3 regions of the Mesorhizobium sp. WSM4830 genome follow, and region 2 is predicted to be linked to each of the others. Evidence: predicted binding sites of a transcription regulator. Region 2 holds the regulator's gene; each other region holds the start of a gene.
The links. The regulator PhoB, encoded in region 2, activates phosphate uptake and scavenging genes when phosphate is short. The targets are predictions, from matches to a motif close to TGTCATNNANCTGTCAT.
Positions count from the first base shown of each region.

Region 1: phnF (phosphonate metabolism transcriptional regulator PhnF) is a predicted target of PhoB. The motif match lies at 1,569-1,585, and genes of this name have one in related genera.
Region 3: AC0L2Y_RS04195 (PhoX family protein) is a predicted target of PhoB. The motif match lies at 1,589-1,605, and genes of this name have one in related genera.

Region 1 covers NZ_JBVVQI010000025.1:67,615-71,832, forward strand. Annotated here, with positions in the region: gene AC0L2Y_RS26150 (zinc-binding alcohol dehydrogenase family protein) at 1-444, shown strand, start outside; gene phnF (phosphonate metabolism transcriptional regulator PhnF) at 787-1,530, opposite strand; gene phnG (phosphonate C-P lyase system protein PhnG) at 1,668-2,129, shown strand; gene phnH (phosphonate C-P lyase system protein PhnH) at 2,129-2,740, shown strand; gene AC0L2Y_RS26170 (carbon-phosphorus lyase complex subunit) at 2,742-3,854, shown strand; gene AC0L2Y_RS26175 (alpha-D-ribose 1-methylphosphonate 5-phosphate C-P-lyase PhnJ) at 4,120-4,218, shown strand, end outside.
Region 2 covers NZ_JBVVQI010000004.1:53,924-58,141, forward strand. Annotated here, with positions in the region: gene pstA (phosphate ABC transporter permease PstA) at 1-143, shown strand, start outside; gene pstB (phosphate ABC transporter ATP-binding protein PstB) at 140-943, shown strand; gene phoU (phosphate signaling complex protein PhoU) at 976-1,683, shown strand; gene phoB (phosphate regulon transcriptional regulator PhoB) at 1,700-2,389, shown strand; gene AC0L2Y_RS07275 (ROK family protein) at 2,399-3,643, opposite strand; gene xylF (D-xylose ABC transporter substrate-binding protein) at 3,929-4,218, shown strand, end outside.
Region 3 covers NZ_JBVVQI010000002.1:270,142-274,359, reverse strand. Annotated here, with positions in the region: gene AC0L2Y_RS04195 (PhoX family protein) at 1-1,520, opposite strand, end outside; gene AC0L2Y_RS04190 (hypothetical protein) at 1,725-2,063, shown strand; gene AC0L2Y_RS04185 (phosphatase PAP2 family protein) at 2,078-2,779, shown strand; gene AC0L2Y_RS04180 (SMP-30/gluconolactonase/LRE family protein) at 3,193-4,053, opposite strand; gene AC0L2Y_RS04175 (helix-turn-helix domain-containing protein) at 4,169-4,218, shown strand, end outside.

The sequences.
Region 1 (4,218 bases), on a different contig from region 2:
GCGGAGAGGCTGGGTTTCGCCGAAAGCGAACTCGGCTTCGCGACCCTCGACTGCTCGCGAGGCACCGCTGCCGACCTGGTGCGGGACGCAACCGGCGGCGATGGCTTCGACGTGGTGTTCGACGCCACCGGCAACACCCAGTCGGTGCAGTCGGCGTTCGCCCATGTCGCGCATGGCGGAGCGCTGGTCCTGGTCAGCGTCGTCAAGGACGACATCGCCTTTTCCGATCCCGAATTCCACAAGCGCGAGATGATGCTGATCGGCAGCCGCAACGCCCTGCGCGCCGATTTCGACCATGTCGCCGCCTCGATCCGCAACGGCGCGCTGCCGCTGGCGAAGCTCGTCACCCATCGCACTACGCTTGGCGAAACGCCGCACGACCTCGCCCGCTGGGCGCATGAGAAGTCCGGCCTGATCAAGGCTGTGATCGAGGTGGGGTCATAACATGGCAGGCGGTGAACCCGGCCCGAATTGACGACGCCCCGCGCAGGTCGACCCCCACTCCGTCTCGGCTTCGCCGAGCCACCTCTCCCCCGATCGACGGGGTAGAGGAAGGGTGCGAGCCTATTGCAGCCAACGCTCCTCAATCAGACTCCCTCCTTCTCCCGCCGTCAGCGGGCTCCCTTCCTCTCCCTCCGGAGGGGGGAGAGGTGGCTCGGCGAAGCCGAGACGGAGTGGGGGAAGGCGGTCCTCAAACGCCAAGCCGCTGATAAGTGAGCGCGACCGAGCTGGTATGATATTGGCGTGAGTCAAATAAATCACGGTCTCGCATAAGGCCGGCACTACCTACAGCGCCGACAGTTTGAGCTCGATCCGCTCGGCCGGGAAGCGCGACTCCGAAAACTGTATCGGCTGACCGTCGGGCGTGACGTTGACGGCGACGGTCACCAGCACGATGGCGCCGGGTTGCAGGTCGAGGTCCGCAAGGTCGGCGGCATCGGCATGGCGCGCCGACAGCACGGTCGATTGCCTGAGATAGTCGTCAATGCCGAAACGTGCCAGCGATGCGGTGATCGAACCGGTTTCCGCCATGGCGGCATCGATGCCGGCAAAGCGCCTGGCATCGAACCAGCCGGCAGCGCGGGACACCGGCATTCCATCGGCTTCGCCGCGCGTTTCCAGGCGTATCACATCGGCCCCCGTCGCAAGGCCTAAGCCCTCTGCGACACGACGGTTGGCCGGCTCGACCGACGACGCCAGCAAAGTGATATGCCGCTCGGACGCCTGTCCTTGCAATCCCTCGGAAAAGCGTGTGCGGGCGCCGATCGGATAGGACAGCCGCCTGCGCGACAGCACGAAGGTGCCGCGCCCCTGCTCCGCCCTGAGCACGCCCTCCTGCACCAGCGCTGCGATAGCGCTGCGCACCGTGTGGCGGTTGACGCCATAGCGTCCGGCCAACGCGATCTCCGGCGGCAGCGCGGCATTCTCGGGAAAATCGCCGACGGCGATTGAATGCAGGATCTGGTCGGCGATCTGTCGCCACAGCGCGACACCGCTGCGCCGCTCGATGCTGCTGGGCTGCCCGATCATTTCCGCCCCCGATCTTTTTGCCCCAGACATTTTCCTCGTGTCATGCACTCGTCATGGACACGCATTAGAAAATAGATATAATTTGTATAGTTGTCTATATCAATAGACAAGTTTTTGGTGACAAGGGACTGTTAACTATGCGAGGACGGGAAGCGCGAGAGCAGGCCGAGCGCAAGGCCGTGATGGCGACGCTGGCACAATCGGCCGGCGACGATATCGTCCGCCTGTGGGACGAAGCCGGCCTGCCTTCCGAAGCGGAGCTTCTGCGTGGCCCCGAAACCGGCCTGGTTACCGTGCGCGGCCGCATTGGCGGCGGCGGCGCGCCCTTCAATGTCGGCGAGGCGACGGTCACCCGTGCCACGGTGCGGCTGGCGTCCGGCCATGTCGGCCACTGCTATGCGCTCGGCCGCGACAAGCAGAAGGCAAGGCTGGCGGCAATCGCCGATGCGCTCTGGCAGGATCCTGCCCACCGCAACGAGGTCGAGACCAGGATCGTCGCGCCCTTGCAAGCGGCGCTGGCCAAGGCGCGTGACCAGCGCCGCGCCGAGACGGCGGCGACCAAGGTCGATTTCTTCACCATGGTGCGCGGGGAAGACTGATGGACGCTGCTGTGCAATCGATCGAAGGCGGCTTCGCCGATCCGGTATTCAACGCCCAGACGGTGTTCCGCGCCGTCATGGATGCAATGGCGCGGCCGGGCAGCGTGCAGCCGCTGCCGGCGCTCGCCCAACCCCCGTCGCCGCTGTCGGCCACCGCCGGCGCCGTTGCGCTGGCGCTATGCGACAACGACACGCCGCTCTGGCTCGACCCGGCTTTGCAGGGATCGGCAGCGGTGAAATCCTGGCTTGGCTTCCATACCGGGGCGCCGCTGGCCAACACCCCGGCCGACGCGCATTTCGCGCTGATCGCTTCGCCGGCCGAGATGATGGCGCTCGACGGGTTTTCGCAAGGCACCCAGGATTATCCCGACCGTTCCACGACGCTGATTCTCGGGGTCGGCGATCTCGTCTCCGGCGCTCCGCTGCTGCTCGAAGGCCCGGGCATCGAGAAGACGGCGACGATCGCGCCGGCGCAAATGCCGCGTCATTTCGTCGAGCAATGGAAGCAGAACAACCAGCGCTTTCCGCGTGGCGTCGACATCATCCTCGCCACGTCCGACGCGATTGCGTGCCTGCCGCGCACGACGCGCATCAAGACGATGGAGGCGTAGCATGTACGTTGCGGTAAAGGGTGGCGAAGCGGCCATTCGCAATGCTCACAAACTGCTCGCCGACCGCCGGCGCGGCGACCGTTCGGTGCCCGCACTTCGCCTCGACCAGATCGTCGAGCAGCTGGCGCTCGGCGTCGACCGGGTGATGAGCGAAGGTTCGCTCTACGACAGGGAATTGGCGGCACTCGCCATCGTCCAGGCGCGCGGCGACATGATCGAGGCGATCTTCCTGGTTCGCGCCTATCGCACCACGCTGCCGCGCTTCGGCTACACCGGGGCGATCGACACCGGCACGATGCTGGTCGAGCGACGGGTGTCGGCGACCTACAAGGACCTGCCCGGCGGCCAGTTGCTCGGCCCGACTTTCGACTACACCCACCGGCTGCTCGATCCCGAGCTTGCCGCCGGCGGCGAAGTCGCCGAACCGGAGCAGCGTGCCAGCGAGCCGGAAGCCATGCCGCGTGTCTCGGCGATCCTCGCCCGCGAAGGCCTGATCGAACCCGACGGCGACATGCCTGGGGATCATGTCCCCGGCGACATCACCCGCGAGCCGCTGGAATTCCCGATGGCGCGTGACATCCGCCTGCAGGCGCTGTCACGCGGCGACGAGGGGTTTCTGCTGGCGCTCGGGTATTCCACCCAGCGCGGCTACGCGCGCAACCATCCGTTCGTCGGCGAGGTTCGCATCGGTGAGGTCGAACTTGAACTCGATGTGCCGGAACTGCCCTTTGCCGTGCCGCTCGGCAGTATCCGCGTCACCGAATGCCAGATGGTCAACCAGTTCAAGGGCTCGGCCAAGGCGCCGCCGCAATTCACCCGCGGCTACGGCCTCGTCTTCGGCCAGAGCGAGCGCAAGGCGATGGCCATGGCGCTATGCGACCGCGCGCTGCGCGCCTCGGAGTTGGGTGAGGATGTCATCGCTGCCGCGCAGGACGAAGAGTTCGTCATCTCGCATTCCGACAATGTCCAGGCGACCGGCTTCGTCGAGCATCTGAAGCTGCCGCACTATGTCGACTTCCAGGCCGAACTCGACCTCGTGCGCCGCATGCGCGCCGAGCACGACGCCCGCGAAAATGCCGGCAAGGGCGAAGAGAAGAGGCAAGCCGCGGAATGACTTCAGTTAGCTCCACCACCGTGACTTCCCCCGTCTGGGGAATGGCCTCCGGATCCGCCGTAACCGCTACTGCCGCCGACGGTCTCGCCTTGCGCGCCTTCCCTCGGCTCAGGAAGAACCATTCTACGAAGCACAAAGGCAACCACCCCGACGAACACCAGCAACAGTATTCCGAGGCGCATCCATCCGGTCGGGGTCATCGGAGCCCAGCCCCTTTTACGTGTCTTGGAACTCAATTCGGTAGCACAGAGCGGAAGCGATCGCCATGACCGACATCGCCACCTACAACTTCGCCTATCTCGACGAACAGACCAAGCGGATGATCCGCCGGGCGATTCTCAAGGGCATCGCCATCCCTGGCTAT
Region 2 (4,218 bases):
CGGTGACCATCTTCCAGTTCGCTCTCAGCCCTTACGAGGAATGGCAGCAGCTGGCGTGGACCGGCGCACTCATAATCACCCTGACGGTTCTGGGCTTGAGCATCCTCGCCCGCAGCCTTACCGGACGCAGAGAGGACAGATGACGCAGATGTTGTCCCCAGACATGACGATGACCGAAACGGTCGCCGAGAAGACGAAGATCGAGGTCAAGAACCTCAACTTCTACTACGGCCAGAGCAAGGCGCTGAAGGACATTAGCCTGTCGCTGCCCGAGCGCAGTGTCACGGCCTTCATCGGCCCATCGGGCTGCGGGAAATCGACGCTGCTGCGTGTGTTCAACCGCATCTATGAGCTCTACCCGAAACAGACGGCCGAGGGCCAGGTGCTGCTCGACGGCAAGAACATTCTCGACCGGTCGCAAGATCTCAATCTGCTGCGCACCAAGATCGGCATGGTGTTCCAGAAGCCGACGCCGTTCCCGATGTCGATCTACGAGAACATCGCCTTCGGCGTCAGGCTCTACGAGAACCTCGGCAAGTCCGAGATGGACGGCCGCGTCGAACAGGCGTTGAAGCGCGCCGCGCTGTGGAGCGAGGTCAAGGACAAGCTCAACGCCAGCGGCTTGAGCCTGTCCGGCGGCCAGCAGCAGCGGCTCTGCATCGCCCGCACCGTGGCGGTGAAGCCGGAAGTCATTCTGCTCGACGAACCGGCGTCCGCACTCGACCCGTTGTCGACCGCAAAAATCGAGGAGCTGATCGACGAATTGCAAGCCGACTACACGATCGTCATCGTCACCCACAACATGCAGCAGGCGGCGCGCGTGTCGCGCCAGACCGCCTTCATGTATCTGGGTGAACTGGTCGAGTTCGACCGGACCGAGAAGATCTTCACGTCGCCCCGAGAGAAGCGCACGCAGGATTACATCACCGGCCGCTTCGGCTGAGCCGTTCCGATCATGCATATGAGGACAGGACCATGGGCGAACACACAGTCGCTTCTTTCGACGAGGATCTCGAGCAGATCAGCAAGCTGATCCGCGACATGGCCGACCTCGCCGGTTCGATGGTCGGCGGGGCGACCAAGGCCCTGTTGAATTCCGACAACGTGTTGGCGCAACGCGTCGTTTCCGACGACGCCATCATGGATGCGCGTCAACGCGAACTGGACGACCGCGCCATCACCCTGATCGCCAAACGCCAGCCGATGGCCCACGATCTCCGCCATGTGGTCGGAGCGATCCGCATGGCCGGCGACCTCGAACGCATCGGCGACCTTGCCAAGAATATCGCCAAGCGTGTGAGTGCGGTCGGCCTCAGCGTCACGCCGCGCGACTTGTCGCATTCCATCGACGCGATGGCGCAGCTGGTGCTCATCCAGGTGCAGGGCGTTATCGAGGAATATGCTGCAGGCGATGCGGCCGCGTTGGCCAAGCTGCGTGCCGCCGACGAGCGCATTGACGTCAAATACACGTCCGTGTTCCGCGAGCTGTTGACCTACATGATGGAAGATCCGCGCAACATCACTGCTTGCACGCATCTGCTGTTCTGCGCCAAGAATCTGGAGCGGATCGGCGACCATGTCACCAACATCGCCGAAAATGCGTACTATGTGCTGACCGGCGAGCAATTGCCGGTCAATCGTCCGAAGCAGGACGAAACGACAATGTCCGCGCCGGTGACATGATGGGGGTGCCCAGCCGATGATCGCACCACGCATAATGGTGGTGGAGGACGAGGAGCCGTTGGGTGTGCTGCTCCGCTACAATCTCGAATCCGAAGGCTACCAGGTCGAGGTAGTGACACGCGGCGACGAAGCCGAGATCCGTTTACAGGAGAATGTGCCCGACCTTCTGGTGCTCGACTGGATGATACCAGCGGTTTCCGGCATCGAGCTCTGTCGTCGGTTGCGGGTGCGCCCCGAAACCGAGCGGTTGCCGATCATCATGCTGACCGCGCGCGGCGAGGAGAGCGACCGGGTGCGCGGTCTTTCGACCGGCGCCGACGACTATCTGGTCAAACCGTTTTCGACGCCGGAATTCATGGCCAGGGTCAAGGCGCTGCTGCGCCGCGCCAAGCCGGAAGTGCTGTCCAGCGTGCTGAAGGTCGGCGACATCGTGCTCGATCGCGAATCGCACAGGGTCTATCGCAAGAAGAGCGAGATCAGGCTCGGGCCGACCGAATTCCGGCTGCTCGAATTCATGATGCGGCATCCGGGCCGCGTCTTCTCGCGCAGCCAGTTGCTCGATAATGTCTGGGGCGAGACGATCTATATCGATGAACGCACCGTCGACGTGCATGTCGGGCGGCTGCGCAAAGCGGTCAACAACGGCCGCATGCCGGATGTCATCCGCACCATCCGCGGTGCCGGCTATGCGATCAGGGAAGATTGACCCGCCTGGTCAGGCGACGTTCTTTCGGACGCCGGGCCTCATTTGCGCGCCCGGCGCGAAAATCTCCTGGTCGACAAAGCTTAACGCCCGCATCGCGCAGCCTTCGCGGATCAGCGGCAATTCGTTTGGTTCGGTGTCGAAGGAGATCGAGCCGGAGTGCTGGCCACCGGCCGTCTGGGCGATTGCCTGGCGCAAGGCCGGCTCGATCAGATCGAAGGCGGCGGCACTGGCGCCCACCATCGCGACCGGTGCCGGATCGATCAGCGCAAACAGCGAGCCGAGACCGAAACCCAGCGCCTCGCCGGCCTTACGGTAGGCCTCGCGTTCCGGCCCATCCTTCTCGCGCGCCCGGGCCGCCAGTGCGCGCATGTCGGCGTCGCTGACGTCGGCGACCGGTTCGCTGTCTTCGCTCATCTGCCTGGCGTTGCGCCAGATGGCGTAGTTGCCGGCATAGGCCTCGATGCAGCCGCGCCGCCCGCAACGGCAGAGCGCGCCGCCCGGACGATGGATCATGTGGCCAAATTCGCCGCCCGAGGAATGCGTGCCGGTGAACAGTTCGCCCTTCAGCACCAGCCCCATGCCGATGCCATGCGAAAGCAGGATGGCGATGAAGTCGTCGCGATAGCGATCCGGATTGCGCCAGCGCAAAGCCACCGCCATCATGTTGCAGTCGTTCTCCACCGTTGCCGGGATGCCGAATTCGTCCTCCAGCATGTCGGCAAAGGCGATGTCGGTCTGCGGGGTGATCGGCGACCACAGCATGGCGCGTGCAGGGGAGTCGGTAATGCCCTGGATAGCCAGCGCGATGCGGGCGACACTGCGGACGTCAAGGTCTGGATCCTCAAGCCGGCGCCGGACGATGGCCATGCATTCACGGATCAACTCGTCGCGCGGCATGGTCAGCGTATCCAGCCGGCGCTGTTCCTCGGCGACCACCTGTCCAGCATAGTCGATGATGGCGGCCGACAGGAAATTCAGCGACAACACCACGGTCAGCACCGCCGCAGCTTCCGGGTTGAGGGCGAGGCCGACCTGCGGACGACCGCGTTTCAACGAAACAGGCTCACTTGCCTTGCTCTCGGCGAGGATGCCTTCCCGTATCAGGTCGGAGGAGATCGCCGATATGGTCGAATGACTGAGGCCGGTGGTTGCTGCGATCTCCGTACGCGATGGCTGGCCGGCCCGGCGCACCGCCGAGATCACCATCGCCCGGTTGCGCCGGCGCAAATCGTCATGGCGGATTCCGACCGACATCGTTTGCTTTCCTCCCGGTTGCCGCGGCCGCTCATGAACCGGAAGCCGTCGGTAATGTCCGACAAATAGTGTCGGATGCAGGCAAATAGTGTCAGATGCCGGTGGCGCTGTCATCGTTTATTCCGACGCTCGAAAAAACTCGCAGAGTCATCAAAATCCATCAGAATCGATGTTGACAGCAGCCGGAGATCGGGCCAGTATTTTTTCGAGGCTCGAAAAAATTAGAGCTTCTAAGCTGGTCTTTGAGCCAATTGGTCACGCCGTACGCGGCGCAGGGAGGATATGATGAAGAAATTCACGACCGCCATTCTGGCGGGTGTCGCCATGACGCTGGCGCTGGCGTCGGTGGCGCAGGCTAAAGACAAGGTCATCGGCGTCTCCTGGTCGAACTTCCAGGAAGAGCGCTGGAAGACCGACGAGGCCGCAATGAAGGCGGCCATCGAGGCCGCAGGCGACAAGTATATTTCCGCCGACGCGCAGTCCAACCCCGGCAAGCAGCTCACCGACGTCGAGAGCCTGATCTCGCAGGGCGCCAACGCACTGATCATCCTGGCCCAGGACGCTTCAGCCATCGG
Region 3 (4,218 bases), on a different contig from region 2:
TCACCGCCGTCCTCGACGATCTCGATGATGTGGCCAAAGGCATTTTCGGCACGCGGGTTGACGGCGTCGACCTGATCGGCCTTGCGCTTCGAATTGTTGGTCAGCATGACATAGACCTTGCCGTTGGTGGCATTGGGCTGGATGTCTTCCGGGCGGTCCATCTTGGTGGCGCCGAGCAGGTCGGCGGCGCGGCGCGTTTCGATCAGCACGTCGGCCTGACTGGCAAAGCCGTTCTCCGCCGTCAGCGGCCCTTGGCCGAAGACGATCGGCAGCCATTCGACCGAACCGTCGTCGGCAAACTTGGCGACATGCAAGGTGCCGTCGTCGAGCAAATCCATGTTGGCGGCGCGATCGTCCGGGTTGAACTTGCCTGTGGTGACGAACTTATAGACATAGTCGAAGCGCTCGTCGTCGCCGAGATAGAAGACGACACGGCCGTCCTTGGCGACGATCGATTCGGCGCCCTCATGTTTGAAGCGCCCCATCGCGGTGCGCTTCCTCGGCGCCGAAGTCGGATCCTGGACGTCGACCTCGACGATCCAGCCGAAGCGGTTCGGCTCGTTCGGCTCCTTGCCGATGTCGAAACGGTCGTAATGCGCAGCCCATTCATAGGCACCTTCGGGAATGCCGAGGCGCTTGTAATTGGCGGCTTCCTTATGGCCCTGCGGCAGCTCGCCCGAGAAATAGCCGTGGATGTTCTCCTCGGCCATGACATAGGTGCCCCATGGCGTGACGCCGCCGGCACAATTGTTGACGGTGCCGATGACCTTCGTGCCGGTCGGATCGGCGCTGGTCTTGACGCGGTCGTGGCCGGCGACGGGGCCGGAGAGCGCAATCTCGGTATTGGAGGTGATGCGGCGGTTCAGCTTGCCGTTGCGAAAGACCTGCCATTTGCCTGATACCTTGCGGATCTCGACGATGGTGCCGCCATGCGCGGTCATCTCGACGTCGACTTGTTCCTTGCTGAGGGGCGCCTGCTTGGCCTTGCCATCGACGATGGTGACGAGGCCCGGAAACATCAGGTGCGGATTGGTGTATTCGTGGTTGACGACCAGCAGGCCGTGCTCGGCCGAGCCGTCGATCGGGATATAACCGACATAGTCGTTGTTGTAGCCGAATTGTCTGGCCTGGGCTTCTGCCGACTGTTTTGTCGGATCGAATTCGGGCGAATCGGCGAACAGCGGGTCGCCCCAGCGCAGCAGCACGTCGGCGTCATAGCCGGGTGCGACGTGATGCTTGTCGTCGATGCCGGCCTCGAGCTCGTCGAAAGCGAAGGCGGAGCCTTCGGCGGCGCGGGCGTTGTCGACGGTGATCAGCGCCAGCGGCCTGACGGTAGCGGCTATGGCCGAGACGGCAAGCGAGCCCTTGAGGAAGCCGCGGCGCGAGAACCGCGCGGCGATGATCTCACCCATCGTGCGGTTGTCGGTGGGATTGGCTCCTGGCCCATCGTTTTCCTCGAGCAGGCTGGTGCGGAAATGAGCGTCAGGGATGCGATGTTCGGTCGAGCGCTGTTCAGTCATGGGGGGCCTGCCTCTGGCTGGATAGATTGCTGGAGCGTGTTGCCTGGCCAGTCCGGTATCGCCGGCAGGTCACAGTTTGATGACATGCCGGCTAATTGCCACCTGCGATTTCGTATCCAGCATCAGCCCCGCTTGACCGCGACCGGCGCTTCGGAAACAAGAGCTGCGGCAGGCGCGTAGGGACCGCATCGGGAGGAACAAAGAGTGAGTTTCTGGGGACTTGGGCAGCTCTGCGTTTCGACGGTGATCTTCCTGCTGGCGGCGATGGCTGCAAAACAGTGGGGGCTGGCGCCGAGCCTCGGCAAGATCGTGCTGACGTTGGCGCTCTATTCGCTCGGCAATCTGATCATGCTGAGGCTGATCCGTGAATTCGGCATGTCGGTGTCGTTCAGCCTGTCGGCGGTGATCCAGCTGGTGTCGGTGAATGTGGTGGCGCTGGTCTTCTTCGGCGAGCGCGTCAATGCGTTACAGGCAACCGGCATCGTGCTTGCCATCGCAGCGGTGGCGCTGATCACGCTCGGGCCCTATCTGCAGAGGCTGTAACTGCGATCGGGCCGATGAAGAAGGTTGCAAGCAGACTGCGCAACTGGCTGGAGTTCCCGGTTCTGCTGGCCGGGCTGGTCATTGCCGGCGGGCTGTGGGGGTTCGAGGAGCTGATGGAGATGGCGCGGGCCACCACGCCGCATGCCTTCGATACCGAAATCCTGCTTGCCTTCCGCAAGGCCGGCCAGCCCGACAATCCGATCGGACCAGCGTGGCTGGAAGGAGCGATGCGCGACATCACCAGCCTCGGCAGCGCCAGCGTGCTGGTGCTGATTACGGCAGCAATGATCGTCTATCTGCTCCTTATCCGCAGGCCAGGCGCGGCGCTTCTCATGTTCGTCGCGGTAGCGGGCGGCCAGCTCCTGTCGAGCGTGCTGAAATTCGATATCGACCGGCCGCGCCCCGACCTGGTCTCGCATCTCGCCGATGTGGCATCGCTTTCGTTCCCGAGCGGCCACGCCATGCTGTCGGCGGTGACATATTTGACGCTGGGCAGCATGGCGGCGCGGTTTTTGCCCGGGCGGACAACGAAGATCTATGTGCTCGGGCTGGCGGTGCTGACGACGGTGGTGGTCGGCATCAGCCGCATCTATCTCGGCGTCCACTGGCCGTCCGACGTATTGGCCGGCTGGTGCGCCGGCTTTGCCTGGGCGATGCTATGCTGGCTTGCGGCACGGTTCCTGCAGCGATGGCTTGGGCGGGCCGACGGCACCTGACTCATGTCAGTGCTTTTGCGGTCAAATCAGCCTGTTGATCAGGCCATGGCCGCAGCCTGCCAACAGGCAAACCATCGACAGCAAGGCTGTCGAGGTCGCCATCGCTTTGAATATCTTCACCTGCTTATCCTTTTTGAAGTCGTGCCTGTGAAATCGGTGCCGCAATGGATGTTCCGCCAAACGATGCCGAGGTTTGTAGCATGACAGCGCATCGGCTGGCAAAGAGTGCTGCATGTTTCAAGTATGCAAGATGATTCTTGAACCATCATAATAATCAGGCGCTTCACCGCAGACACGCCGCATGCTGATCAACCACGGCGTCAAGCGGCCGCTGGTGACTTATGCCGCCTCGATCACGGATGCGCGGGCGCAGTTGAAGAAAGCCGCGCCCGCCGCCTGAGCCGATGGCTGGCTTAGTCGAGGCCCAACGCTGCGACTTCGCCCTCATTCATCAGCGGCACGAAGAGGGTCGACCTGCCGTCGGTGCCGATGTCGGCGCTGCCCGGCTTGAACGTCGCAACCACCTGCGGCGTGCCGCCGGCTTTGTAGCGGTAGAGCGTGCCGGTCATATACGCGGTGGCGTAGACGCTGCCGCCGATGACAACGACGCCATCGAGGTTGGCGAATTTTTCCGCGCCGGGCAGTGGCGCAATTGCCTTGGTGGCGAGATCAACCGAGAGCAGGCCGCCCGGCTCCGCGGTGCTGAAGTCGGGCTTGATGCCCTTGCCCCACGAAGCGACGATCAGCCGGCCGCCATCGGCGAAGATGCCATTCGGCGAAGCAAGCGCCGCATCCCTGACGAACAGTTCCGGCCGGTCGCCGTCGATACGATAGATCGTGTCGGCAAGCATGTCCGTGACGTAGACCTTGCCGGACGCGTCGGCGGTCATGTCGTTGAGGAAGACGGCGTTCGGCACGTCGATCGTCGATGTTAGCTTGCCGCTTGCGAGATCGACGACGCGCACATGGGTGATATCGGCGACGTAGAGTTTGCCGTCGGCAATCGCCATGCCCTTGGGCGCGTCCATGCCGTCGGTCCAATGTTTCGTAACCATCTTGCCGTCCATCGACAGGACCGACAGATATCCATTGCCGTCGGCGTCGCCGGGATTGCCAACGATATTCGAGATGATGATGCGTTGGCCGGCGGCATCGAACAGGGCCGATTCCGGTTGCTCGAGGCCGCCGGCGCGCCAGAGTTCAGCGGCCTGAACTGCCGGCGCAGCCGCGATGCCGACGATAGCGAGAAGTATCGGTGTGAAGAGGCTCTTCATGGCTAGTCTCCTGTAATGGACTGGCGGAGAGCTAGGCCTTTCGATACTTTTCGGGAAGATGTATCAGGACTAGTACCGAAGGCTGATACCAAATCGCGCAACAGAGGTGCATCCCATGAACGGCCTGATCTTCGAAGCGCTCAAGCGGACGCTTAAGGCCAAGGG